Regions from separate parts of the Staphylococcus sp. AS1337 genome, predicted to be linked through region 1. Evidence: predicted binding sites of a transcription regulator. Region 1 holds the regulator's gene; each other region holds the start of a gene.
The links. Region 1 encodes Rex, which represses fermentation and respiration genes when NADH is low (regulators of the CRP and FNR family bind a similar motif). Its sites were predicted from a motif close to TTGTGAAATATTTCACAA; they were not measured.
Positions count from the first base shown of each region.

Region 2: ACSUE0_RS03280 (citrate synthase) is a predicted target of Rex. The motif match lies at 1,213-1,230, and genes of this name have one in related genera.
Region 3: ACSUE0_RS11570 (formate/nitrite transporter family protein) is a predicted target of Rex. The motif match lies at 1,798-1,815, and genes of this name have one in related genera.
Region 4: ACSUE0_RS02935 (L-lactate dehydrogenase) is a predicted target of Rex. The motif match lies at 1,629-1,646, and genes of this name have one in related genera.

Region 1 is NZ_JBOIHZ010000008.1:18,881-22,310, reverse strand. Features, by position in the region: gene ACSUE0_RS11745 (hypothetical protein) at 1-86, shown strand, start outside; gene ACSUE0_RS11740 (sulfurtransferase TusA family protein) at 465-689, opposite strand; gene ACSUE0_RS11735 (YeeE/YedE family protein) at 711-1,799, opposite strand; gene ACSUE0_RS11730 (redox-sensing transcriptional repressor Rex) at 2,016-2,663, opposite strand; gene ACSUE0_RS11725 (ABC-F family ATP-binding cassette domain-containing protein) at 2,809-3,430, shown strand, end outside.
Region 2 is NZ_JBOIHZ010000002.1:114,884-118,313, forward strand. Features, by position in the region: gene ACSUE0_RS03275 (amino acid permease) at 1-947, opposite strand, end outside; gene ACSUE0_RS03280 (citrate synthase) at 1,301-2,419, shown strand; gene icd (NADP-dependent isocitrate dehydrogenase) at 2,533-3,430, shown strand, end outside.
Region 3 is NZ_JBOIHZ010000007.1:118,004-121,433, forward strand. Features, by position in the region: gene ACSUE0_RS11565 (amino acid permease) at 167-1,555, opposite strand; gene ACSUE0_RS11570 (formate/nitrite transporter family protein) at 1,868-2,698, shown strand; gene ACSUE0_RS11575 (hypothetical protein) at 2,770-3,126, shown strand; gene ACSUE0_RS11580 (hypothetical protein) at 3,126-3,308, shown strand; gene ACSUE0_RS11585 (hypothetical protein) at 3,358-3,430, opposite strand, start outside.
Region 4 is NZ_JBOIHZ010000002.1:31,350-34,779, reverse strand. Features, by position in the region: gene ACSUE0_RS02940 (transcriptional regulator, SarA/Rot family) at 32-433, opposite strand; gene ACSUE0_RS02935 (L-lactate dehydrogenase) at 584-1,540, opposite strand; gene ACSUE0_RS02930 (alpha/beta fold hydrolase) at 1,760-2,584, opposite strand; gene ACSUE0_RS02925 (proline dehydrogenase family protein) at 2,851-3,430, shown strand, end outside.

The DNA of each region.
Region 1 (3,430 bases):
CAATTATTTCAGCCTTTATCCCTATAATGATATTAATTATTTACTTTATCTTTAAAGCTAAAGGCAATAATAAAGATAAAGATTAACAATGTTTATTGGTTATATACTTATTCAGTTTAATGTAAGGAAAACATGACAAAAACTGTAAGGCTAAATCTATTAAATTTATTTTTACTCATTATTTTAATGTTTGTGTTAAATACTAATACCTTTGAATCTTTTTCTATTTATTTGGTCAATGTTCTACCGATAATAATTGGAAACTATGTATTAATTACAAATATTAAAAAACAAAATTCTGACTACAAAATATATAATAAATTTAAATAATAAAAAGGCTTAAAATAAAAATGATCGAACTCAAAGCATAGCTATGAATTCAATCATTTTTATTTTAATTATTATGTTGTCTAATTGACTAAGTGAAGTTCACTTGCAGACTCAATCTCAACTATTACTATTAATTAAGCTTTTTGAATTGTGATTGTCCATGATGCATCATCTAATTGTTCATAATTAGTAACTGGATAGCCTTGCTCAGCTGCCCAATTTGGTAAAGCTTCAGTTGCTTGAGTACAATCAAAATCTATTTTTAATTCATCACCATTATCTAACGTATTCATTTTCTTTTGTGCTTCTATTAACGGGAATGGACAAACCATTCCAACTGTACCTAACTCGTGTACCATAATTTGTGCCTCCTATATTAATTATATTGTTTGCGTTTGTGACGTTACAGTTTCATTAGAAGTTTGCTTCTGCGCTTTTTTCATAGGTCTGATAAACACAAAATAACTCATTGTCCAAGCTCCTAAGATCATTGAAGCAAGTGCAATCCAACCTTTCCATGACATCGTTGCTGTTTCTACTAGTCCATTTCCTATTGAACAACCACCTGCTACTGAAGCGCCAAATCCCATAAGCACGCCGCCAATAATACTGTTACGAATAGTTTTTGTATCTGGCAATCTCCATTTAAACTCTCTTGCCCCTTTAGCCGCAATATAAGATCCTAGGAATATTCCAAGAACTAAGAAGACACCCCAGTCTAATAATTTCAAATCACCAGTTACAAAAAACTGTACTAGATTCGCGGATGGTGTTGTAATACCTAGCCCATACATTCTTCCTGTCGACTCACTTACAGGCCATGCAATTAACGCGATGAGCCCTACTGCAATAGCAGCCACAAATGGGTGGTATTTTTTTTCAAATAAATAATGCCGCAAACCTGTGAATTTCTGTTTTAATTTAGGAACAGCAAATTTAGGTTTCGGTTTGCGTAAAGTTTTGACTACAAAAAATACTGTAATAAATGTAAGTAATGCTACCCAAATCCATGTCGGTATCCCTGTAGTTTGTGACATGCTTGTATTAACGTTTGTAGGCTTATTTAAACCATCCATTAATGGTAATAATAGACCATATTTCGTAGCTGCCGAAGTAAATGCATAGGCGATGAGTGCCATCCAACTGCCTATTAAACCTTCACCTGCTCTATACCATGTACCGGTAGCACATCCGCCAGCTAATATAATACCTAAACCAAATATAAATGAACCTATTACTGTTCCAATAATAGGATAAGTTGACTCAGGTATTTGTACTAAACCAGTAGAAGTCAAAATGAGCAATCCTATACTTTGAACTGTAATTGCTATAAGTAATGCATAAAACATTTTGTTACTCTTTTGAATATACATATCTCTAAATCCACCAGCCAGACAAAACCGTGTTCTTTGCATAACAAAGCCTAAAAGACTTCCCACAATAATGCCACTGATTATTAACCAAGTCATATTAATAACCTCTTTCCCGATAAAATCAATAAGATTAATAATATTAGAAATCGTATAAAATTTCAACCTTGCAACTCATAAATTTTTAATTTTCTACTAACTTATATAGTAACAGTATTTCCAAATTCAAATTAAACATCCATAAAAAAATAGTTTTTTATAAACACAGCACACTGAGTGTATTACTGTATCTATAAAAAACTAACTAATCATTTTTTATTTATTGCTATAATTTTTCATAAAAAATAATAGCGATTGTAATTCAATACCTAAATCAATATGATGAACTTGAACGTCTGATGGAGTTAGTACACGACTTGGTGTAAAGTTAAGTATCCCTTTAACACCTGAATCTACTAATACATCAGCTACGTTTTGAGCTGCTTCTTCAGGAGTAGTCAATATCACTACATCTATATCTTCTTGTGTTAATATTTCCTTTATTTTATCAAATGGACTTACTGTCACTTTACCTATTTGTGTCCCAATAACCTCTTCACGAATATCGAATGCTTCAGTTATAGTCATTTCATCATGTATTGAAAAGTTATATGTTAATAATGCTTTACCTAAGTTCCCTACACCTACAATTGCAATTTTAATCTCGTCATTTTCGCTTATTTCATTTTTAAAAAAATGTAATAAGCTATCAATATTATAGCCATAGCCTTTCTTGCCTAACTCGCCAAAATAAGAAAAATCTCTTCGAATCGTTGCAGAATCAATATTTAAGCCTTCGCTGATGGCTTTAGAATTAACTCTATCAATGCCTTTAGATTTTAATGTATTGACGAATCTATAATATAACGGTAAACGTTTCAATGTGGCACGAGGAATCTTTTCGCTTTGATTAGCCAAGATCATTTCCCCCTATTTCATTATCTGTTATTCATTAATCTTATAATCACTACAACATTATACATGACTGAATAATAAAAATAAACAATGATAGTTTTAACAACACGCTGAATACTGTAGAATGATAATGAATAGAGAGGTGCAAAATCAGATGATATTATTACAACTCAATGATTTAACTAAATCATTCGACGGCGAAGATATTTTTAATAATGTGGATTTTGAAGTTAAAACTGGTGAACGCATTGGTATTGTAGGTCGTAATGGCGCCGGAAAATCTACATTAATGAAAATAATTGCTGGTGTTGAAGATTATGATAGCGGTCATATTTCTAAGAGTAAAAATTTAAAACTTGGTTATTTAACACAGCAAATGACATTAAATACAGATCAAACTGTATTTGAAGAAATGTCTAAGCCGTTTGAGGCAATGAAAAATTTAGAACAAGAAATGAAATTGGAAACAGATTGGTTAGCACAACATGCAAATGAGTATGATACTGAGACATATAAATCTCATATCGATCGCTATGAAGCATTATCCAATCAATTTGAACAACAAGATGGCTATCAATATGAAAGCAAAATTAAAACAGTCTTACACGGATTGAATTTTAGTGAAGCGGATTTCGACCGACCTATCAACGACTTTAGCGGTGGTCAAAAAACAAGATTATCTTTGGCACAAATGTTATTAAGTGAACCTGATTTATTACTTTTAGACGAACCCACCAACCATTTAGATATGGAAACGACCCAATGGTTAGAAAGTT
Region 2 (3,430 bases), on a different contig from region 1:
GCTTGTTTTTGTGTTGAAAGCCCAAATAACATACGACTATTTGAGAATATACCACTATTACAAGAAGAAGCCGCAGCTGTTAATACCACAAAGTTTATGATTCCTGCTGCAAAAGGTATACCAATCAGTGCAAACAGTCTCACAAATGGGCTTTCTTCAGGATTAATTTGATTCCATGGAATGATGGACATGATAACAGCTAACGCACCTACATAGAATACTAAGATACGAATAGGCACACTGTTAACAGCTTTAGGTAAGGTCTTTGATGGATCTTTCGTTTCTCCAGCTGTGACTCCTATAAGTTCAATACCTACAAACGAGAATAATGCCATTTGGAAAGACATTACGAAACCACTCATACCTTTAGGGAATATTCCATTGTTATATAGGTTGGATAATGATGCATGGCCAAATTGTGTGTCATAAGCCATAATAATCATTATTGCACCAACTACAATTAAAGCAATAATAGTAAATATTTTAATAAGTGCAAACCAAAACTCTAACTCACCAAATAGTTTAGCGCTTAATAAATTTAGTGACATTAATACAAGTACACAAAATAATGCGCTTATCCAATTTGGTATGTTTGGAAACCAAAAGCTAACATACTTTGCAACAGCAGTTACTTCTGCCATACCTGTAATGATCCAACAGAACCAATAAGTCCAACCTGTTACAAAACCTGCAAATGGGCCAATATAGTGATTAGTGACATCTGCAAATGATTTGAAATTCGTGTTTGTTACTAATATTTCTCCCAGTCCACGCATAAACATAAAAAGCATAAAACCAATTATGATATATGTAAGTAAAATAGAGGGGCCAGTTAACGCAATAGTTTGACCTGCTCCTAAAAATAGTCCTGTACCAATTGCTCCCCCGATTGCAATTAGCTGGATGTGACGATTACTTAGTTCTCTTTGTAATTCATGATTAGCCATAAAATTATACTCCTTTATTTAGTTAATTATTATTATGCTATGCAATATAAAATAAAACAACTATTTTTTTAAATAGAGTCTATGGCGTTTAGTATAATAATACATTAATTATTTGTTATTAATCATGATAACCAATTAAAATGCTATAAAAATTGAAGTGAGACAGTTTCCATATTAAAATGAACTTATAACAATGCAAGTGATAGAAGTGTGTTAAAGGGCATATAAATAAATAAGTATTTCATATTGGTTTGATAAGAAAATATACTCAAAATATTCACAAAAGAGTCAAGATTGGATATAATGAGTTGTGAAAGCCATTTCATAATGAAATAGAAAAGGGGAATTTATATATGGCAGAGTTACAGAAAGGTTTAGAAGGGGTAATTGCATCTGAAACAAAAGTAAGTTCTATTATCGATAGCCAATTAACTTATGCTGGTTATGATATTGATGACTTAGCACAGAATGCTGAATTTGAAGAAATCATCTTCTTATTATGGCATTATCGATTGCCAAATGAGGATGAATTAAAAGACTTAAAACAAAAGCTTTTTGAATATATGACTTTAAATCCTAGAGTGTATAACCACTTTAAAGAATACGCAACAGGCAATGTTCATCCAATGACAGCTTTAAGAACTTCAGTTTCATATATTGCTCATTTTGATGAGCATGCTGAAGATGAAGACGAAAGTCAAACACTGGATCGTGCTATACGTATTCAAGCCAAAATTGCTTCATTAGTTACGGCTTATGCACGTGTTAGGGAAGGAAAAGAAATTGTTAAACCAAGTAGTGATTTAAACTATGCGGGTAACTTCTTATACATGTTAAGAGGGGAACTACCTTCTGAAATTGAAATTGAAGCATTTAATAAAGCACTTGTATTACATGCAGATCATGAATTAAATGCATCAACATTTACAGCTAGATGTGCAGTATCATCATTATCTGATATGTATTCAGGAATTGTAGCGGCTGTTGGTTCATTAAAAGGACCACTTCATGGCGGTGCAAATGAACGTGTAATGAGCATGTTATCTGAAGTGAAATCTATTGATGAAGTCGATGAATATATTGATAATAAAATTAAAAACAAAGAAAAAATTATGGGCTTTGGACATCGTGTATATAAAGATGGCGATCCAAGAGCTAAATACTTAAAAGAAATGAGTAGAAAAATCACTTCTGAAACAGGACAAAGTCAATTATTTGATATTTCAGTGAAAATAGCAGATAAAATGAAAGCTGAAAAAGGTTTGATTGCAAATGTCGATTTCTTTAGTGCTACTGTATATCATAGTATGAATATTGAGCATGACTTGTTCACTCCAATCTTTGCAGTGAGTAGAACTTCTGGTTGGATTGCACATATCTTAGAACAATATAGAGATAACAGAATCATGCGTCCAAGAGCTCAGTATATTGGTGAAACAAATAGAACATATGAACCAATCGAAGAAAGATAATTAAATTATTAAATAAATAATTTTATTTATAAAAATTTAAAATATTATTCATTTATGTATGTATAGTTGTTAGTACAACTAAAATAGAACTCAAAATGACGGAGGTTTTTTACATGGCAGGAGAAAAAGTAGTTAAAACAAATGAAGGTTTAACAGTACCAAATAATCCAGTAATTCCATTTATAATCGGTGACGGTATCGGTCCTGATATCTGGAATGCAGCAAGTCGCGTAATTGACGCAGCAGTTGAACAAGCTTATAACGGCGAAAAAAAAATCGAATGGAAAGAAGTATTAGCTGGTCAAAAAGCTTATGATGAAACTGGCGAATGGTTACCTAAAGAAACACTCGAAACAATTGAAGAATATTTAATTGCTATTAAAGGCCCTTTAACTACTCCAATTGGTGGTGGTATTCGTTCACTAAATGTTGCATTACGTCAAGAGTTGGATTTATTCACATGTTTACGTCCAGTACGTTGGTTCCAAGGGGTACCTTCACCTGTAAAACGTCCTGAAGATACAGACATGGTAATTTTCCGTGAAAACACTGAAGATATCTATGCTGGCATTGAATTTAAAGAAGGTACGCCAGAAGCGAAAAAATTAATTGACTTTTTACAAAACGAAATGGGCGCTAAAAACATTAGATTCCCTGAAACATCAGGTATTGGTGTAAAACCAATTTCTAAAGAAGGTACTGAGCGTTTAGTTCGTGCTTCTATCCAATATGCTATAGATAATAATCGTAAATCATTAACTTTAGTACATAAAGGTAATATTATGAAATTTACTGAAGGTGCTTTCAAACAATGGGGTTATGATTTAGCACATAATGAATTTGGAGACAAAGTATTTACATGGCAACAATATGATGAAATTGTTGAAAAAGAAGGTAAAGACGCTGCAAATGCTGCGCAAGATAAAGCTGAACAAGAAGGAAAAATTATTGTTAAAGATTCAATTGCTGATATCTTCTTACAACAAATTTTAACACGTCCAGCTGATCACG
Region 3 (3,430 bases), on a different contig from region 1:
TGATAAAAATAGAAGATTTACCTGAGCTAACGCTCATGCATAAGTCCCACTAGCTCTCAAAAGTAGAACACCTGAGTAAGTTCTCATGTGTAAGAACCACTAGCCTAATAAATTAAGCAGTGGTTCTTTAAAGCGGTGATTCTTTAGATCAGTGGGACTTTACACTTTAAAGTTGTTGATCTTTACTTAATTTATGGTAGCCCTTCAAGAAGAAGAACATTGTCATAAACAATAGGAACGCTATACCAATAATTACTGAAATCACAGTTTCCTTATTAAATAACATGCCGATTAATACCATAATAAAGAATGCCATTGTAATGTAGTTTGTAAATGCGCCACCTGGCATTTTAAATGGGTGACCTTCCACTTCTTCAGGATGATTTTTTCTAAATCTTAAATGACTAATTAAAATCATGAACCATGGCACCATACCTGGTAAAATTGAAGCACTATAAACATATACGAATACACTGTCCGCGCCTTTGATAAATAACGGTAAAATTACATTCAGTAAAGCACCAATTAAAATACCTGTTGCAATTGCAAGTACAGTCCACATAGGAACACCATTTTTCATAACTTTGCCAAAGAATTTAGGTAACATTCCTTTTTGAGATAAATTTAATGACATACGGCTAGCACTAAATATACCCGAGTTACAACCTGACATCGCTGCAGTAAGTACAACAAAGTTGATTAATCCTGCTGCAAAAGTGATACCTACTTTAGCAAACGTAGCTACAAATGGACTACCAATATTTCCTAATTCATTCCAAGGATAAACTGTAACAATTACAAAAATTGCACCAATATAGAAAATCAATATACGCCAGATAACACCGTTAACCGCGCTCTTGATATTTTTTTGTGGATCTTTTGTTTCACCGGCAGTAATACCAATTAATTCAACACCTTGGTATGAACCGATAACAATTGAAAGTGCAAAGAAGAAGCCAATCCAACCATTAGGCATAAACCCGCCATGAGCCCATAAATTTGAGAGACCAATTGCTTCTCCACCATTTCCTAGACCAAAGAAGATAAGACCAAAACCTGCAACTATCATCAAAATAATTGTAACTACTTTAATCATTGCAAACCAAAACTCAAATTCACCAAACGCTTTAACAGATACAAGGTTTGCACCGGCTAATAACGCTACAACAATAACGCCCGGTATCCATTGTGGTAAATCAGGGAACCAATAGTTCATATATTCTCCGACTGCAATAACTTCACTCATACCTACAACTACCCATTGGAAAACGTTACTCCAAGCCGTTAGATAACCTGCTACTGGATGTATGTAATCACTTGCAAAGTTAGCAAAAGAACCAGAAGTTGGATGTAAATAAACCATTTCTCCCATTGCTCTCATTACTAAGAATAAAAATATACCTGCAATTAAATACGCAAATATAACAGAAGGACCTGTCCATTTTATAGTGCTTGTAGCTCCCATAAATAGTCCTACACCAATCGTTCCACCAAGTGCAATCATACGCATTTGACGTGCACCTAGCCCCCTCTGTAATTCATTATTATCTTTCATCATTCAAACCCCATCTCTTTCAAATATAAGTGGTACTAAATTCACTTATTATGTCGCTATTATACTATAAATTCAAAAAATTAAAACAATTATTTTCGGATTATGTAAGGGCTTACATACCTGTTTGTCAATTGTATGCGATTTTACATTGAAAAGTAAAGCTTTGTTAAAAAAATTATTCTTCTTGAAATCAACTATAAAAACAGAACTAAAAATTTAAGTCAAATAAATTCATGTAGAATTTGTGAAGAAGTTCACAAAAAATTCTTGACATAGTATACTTATAAATAATTGTAGAAAGTGAGGATAAAAATGAGCGAAAAAAACATTAAATGGGATAAAGTATTTTATGGAAAAGCTTGGATTGACCATGTAGTTGATACCATCAAAACTAAAGACATTTTACAAAGTTTTTATTTTAAACGTTATTTACTTCGAGCCATAATGGCTGGTTTTATTCTAGGTGTCATTACAGTCTTCGTTTTGCTTATTAAAGCATCGCTAGACACTCATCTACCTTCTGGTGTTATTAATATAATTGCATCTATAGCATTTAGTTTTGCTCTAGTACTTATCTTATTTACCAATTCAGAATTACTGACGAGTAATTTTATGTATTTTACAGTGGGTTTATATTATCATGTCATCAGCCCTACCAGAGTTTTTAAAATTTTTACACTATGCTTTATTGGTAATGCATTGGGTGGATTTTTATTTTTCTTATTATTACGTCATTCTGATGTGATGACCACTGACATGATAATACAATTAGAGCATACAATTGAACATAAAACTTTAACTGCTAGTTTTATTGCAATATTGATTAAGGGTATTTTTGCTAATTTCTTCATCAATATTTCTTTAGTCATAGCGATGCAAATAGACGATGTTTTAGCTAAAATGTTCGTCATGATGTTTGGTGTGTCTATATTTGCATTTATGGGTTATGAGCACGTGATTTATAACTCTGTATTATTTGGTGGTGGTTTAGTCTATCAAAGTAATGAATTAGCACTTATACCTGTTATCATCAATTTATTAGGTGCAGGTATCGGCAATTACATCGGAGGAGGATTAATTATAGGCTTGTTCTATGCTTATTTAAACGATCATCACCAATACCAACGTAATATATCTAGATAACTGCTAATACAATAATTCATCTGTTTTATATGGTATAATTTTCAGTAGATTTTATTACAAAGGAGTTATATATGAATAAACACTTAATGAAACGTACGCTTACGATTTCCATTATATTTGGTGTGTTATTTTTCTTTTTAAATTATTTTAGTGAATCTAATAGTTCAGTTCTTCCTTTAATATTAAAAAGTGTAATGGTTATCTTTGTTTTTGGTATTTTATATTATACTTTGTTTTCTATTGTAAATTCTCCAGAACGAAAATATAAATTTGGTATAACTATTCCGATTGCATTATTAATCGCGATTATCATAAGTGCTCTATTTTCAGCAATAAAAGTCGGGATTATTATTGGATTAATCTTAGGTGTTATTGCCGGCTACGTTTGGGAATTTCTAGCAAAAAATCAAAACGGTGGTGACAAATAATGAGTGTAATTTTAGGAATCGTTGTAATTATTTTATTAATTGTAAGCTTAATTCCAAATTTGAAAGCCTATAAAAAAACAAAAGAAGCCGGAGAAAAAAACCCCCGGTTTGCTATCATGATAGGTATAGATGCTATACTGCTTGTTCTTGTATGTGTAACATTAATATTTCAACTTTTATAAAACAGATGACGCTTGTCTCATAAAGCGTCATCTGTTTTAGTATATATAATCAAAACCTATCTTGTAGTACTAAATAATATAAAGCTATAGCACCTAATAAATAAACCATCGTACCGACTATA
Region 4 (3,430 bases), on a different contig from region 1:
CAATGCCTAGGCATTGTGGCTTTACTATTCCCTATAGATTAATGATAGATTTAAGACTGTTTTGTATGCTTGTTGATTTGCCATCAATTTCTTCTTTAAAGAAGTTTAAAAGACTTTCCCGTTGATCTTTTAAATCTTCATTGAAATGTATAATAACTGTACGTTCATCATTCTGTGGTCTTTCTTTAATGATCCAAGTTTTTTCAACTAAATCATTATACGTTCTTGTACGTTTATAAGACTTAATATGAACAAAATCATCCATTTCCTTTAAAGTCATTGAACCTTCTTTCCAAAGTGTAAGAAGAATCAATATTTCTTCTTTTGACATTTTGTATTGCTTTTGTACTTTGGCAAAAATATCGTCAATTTCTTTTAATACCGATTCCAATTGCAATACGCCATCAACTTTATCAGCAAATGTCTTCCCCATATAATAATCCCCCAATCATAGAATAAAGTTTAAACATGTAAAATTAATTCATAAAAATCATCATTCATTGTGATATAAAATCTTCACTGAATAAATATTAGAATTTTTAATAAAATTAATCTTATATACAGTTTAAATTCAAACTATGAATTATGCAATTAAATGAGATATTTTATTTTGCATTTCTTTCAAAATATTGACAGAATTGTTGAATAAACTTTCTTCTTCCTCGTTTAAAGGTATTTCAAATACTTTCACCGCACCTTGTCGGTTAATTTTTGTAGGCACACCTACATAGACATCTTTTTGGTTATATTCTCCTTCTAAATAACTAGAAACTGTTAAGATGAGATTTTGATTATTTAATATAGCTTTTGTAATATGAACCAAGCCCATAGCGATACCATAGTATGTCGCCCCTTTAGCTTGAATAATATCATACGCCGCATCACGAGTATTAACAAAAATTTCTTCAATTCTGTGTTGTCTTTCGGGATCATCTTTAAGTAATTGATATAGCGGTTGACCTGCAATATTTGCTTGTGACCAAACTGCTAATTCTGAATCTCCATGTTCGCCTATAATTTGTCCGTGGACACTTCTATCTGATACACCAAATTCTTCTGCCAATTCGTATTTAAATCTTGCAGTATCTAATATCGTTCCAGAACCAATGACTTTTTCTTTTGGTAAACCTGAAACCTCTCTTGTTACATAAGTTAGAACATCTACAGGATTTGTAGCTACAAGAAAAATACCATCAAACCCTGAATCCATAACTTCAGAAACTATATTTTTAAATATTTTTGTATTTTTTTCAATTAAATCTAACCTTGTTTCTCCTGGTTTTTGAGCAGCACCAGCAGTAATTACAACTATGTCTGCATTATCACAATCTTTATAACTACCCGCTTTAATCTTTATAGGTGACCCACCATAAGGTGCAGCGTGGTTTAAATCCATAACGTCACCTTTAACTTTTTCTTCTGCTAAATCAATAATCACTAATTCATCCGCTACACCCTGAGCAACTAATGCGAATGCATAGCTAGAGCCTACAGCGCCATCTCCAATTAAAACTACTTTATTACTTTTAATATATTCCATAATAAGACTCTCCTTACGTATACGAACTTTTATTGTGATTTATTTCACAAATTAAATATAACAGGGAGCAAGAAAAATTGCAACGTTTTTGTGATATACTTCACAAATTAAATATTTTTTTCGTTCGACAATCAAAATTAAAAAAGAAAACGCACGCTATGGTACGCTTTCTTATTAAATGTGTATTCGCAACTGGCCTTTATTTAGATTTCTTGATTATTATGACACTTCATTTTCATCATGAACTATGAAACCATTGTTACTTGAACTATTATTCAAGAAAGCTAAAATATATCTCATTACTTCATCTCTTTCAGGCTCATTATGTATTTCATGATATAACCCATCCCAAGCTTTGAAATATAATTCTTCAGTAGTTATTTTTTCTTTTATTAAATCCATCGCCGTGACATCAGCTACTTTATCTTCTGTACCATACATTAAAAGCAATGGTAAAGATTTCACATCTTTTAAGTGGTTTACTGTTTCCTTCATTATCTCAATAATTTGTTTATACCAATGGTTTGTTACTTTTTGTAGCATAAGTTGATCATTATTTGTTTCATCGATTACTTCCGAATTTCTAGTTAAATCTTCAACTGTAATACCAACTTTAAACCTAGTATCTTTGGCAAGTTTACCTATATTCGAAATAATCTTATCTTTTCTAGTTTTATTGCTTTTTTTAAACTCAAGTAAAGGTGAAAGTAACATCAAGCCTTCAATTGGTACCTCCACTTTTTCAAGCAAGTTTAAAACAATTAAACCACCCAATCCTACGCCTAAGACATAAGTTGGCAATTTATATTCATTCGCTATTCGGATCCATTCAAGTATATGCTCATGATATACATCAAAATTATCAATTTGTCCTTTATTTGAACGTGAAGTTTGCCCCTGTCCTGGCAAATCACCCATAATTACATGATATCCATTACGGCGAAGCATTGTAATTACATATGCGTATCTACCTGTATGTTCAAGCATGTTGTGTGCAATTACAACAACACCTTTGGCTTCATTTTCGGTTTCCCATTTCCACATTATCCTTACTTCCCCTTCTACTTTAAATTCATTAACTATATTGTATCAAAATATCATGTAGTTTTTCCATTTTAAACATAACAATACAACTCTATAAGTGAGTTTATTTCCTACAACTAAATTTATAATTCTCTTGAATATGGAACTCATGAGTATATTTAATAATTTAAAGTGTAATATATTTTATTGTAAACGATTTCATTGCTATTTGATTCATGCTACACTATTAATGAAACATAGCTATAAGCGGAATAGGAGGAATTAATATGCCAATTGTGAAGAATTTTTTTATCGGATTATCAAATAATCCGCTTTTGAATAAGAGCGCCAAGGAAATCGGGCCGATGCTCGGGGCAAATAAAGTAGTTGCGGGTAATACTATTACTGCCTTGGTGGACACAATTGAACGTTTAAATAACAAGGGGATTACTGTTACAGTAGATTGCCTTGGAGAGTTTGTTCTAACTGAAGGTGAAGCAATCCAAGCAAAAGACCAAATCATAGAAGTGATGTATGCAATTTATAATCATAACTTAGATGGTCATATGTCTATTAAACTGAGTCAGTTAGGTTCAGAATTTGATATAGATCTTGCTTATCGCAATTTACGTGAAATATTATTGAAGGCTAATCAATTTGATAATATGCATATTAATATAGATACTGAAAAGTATGATAGTCTATTCGATATCACCCAAGTTTTAGATCGCTTAAAAGGTGAATTTAAAAATGTGGGCACTGTAATTCAGGCATATTTATATAAAGCTGATGCACTTATTGATAAATATCCAGAATTAAGACTACGCATGGTAAAAGGTGCTTATAAAGAAAGCGATACTATAGCCT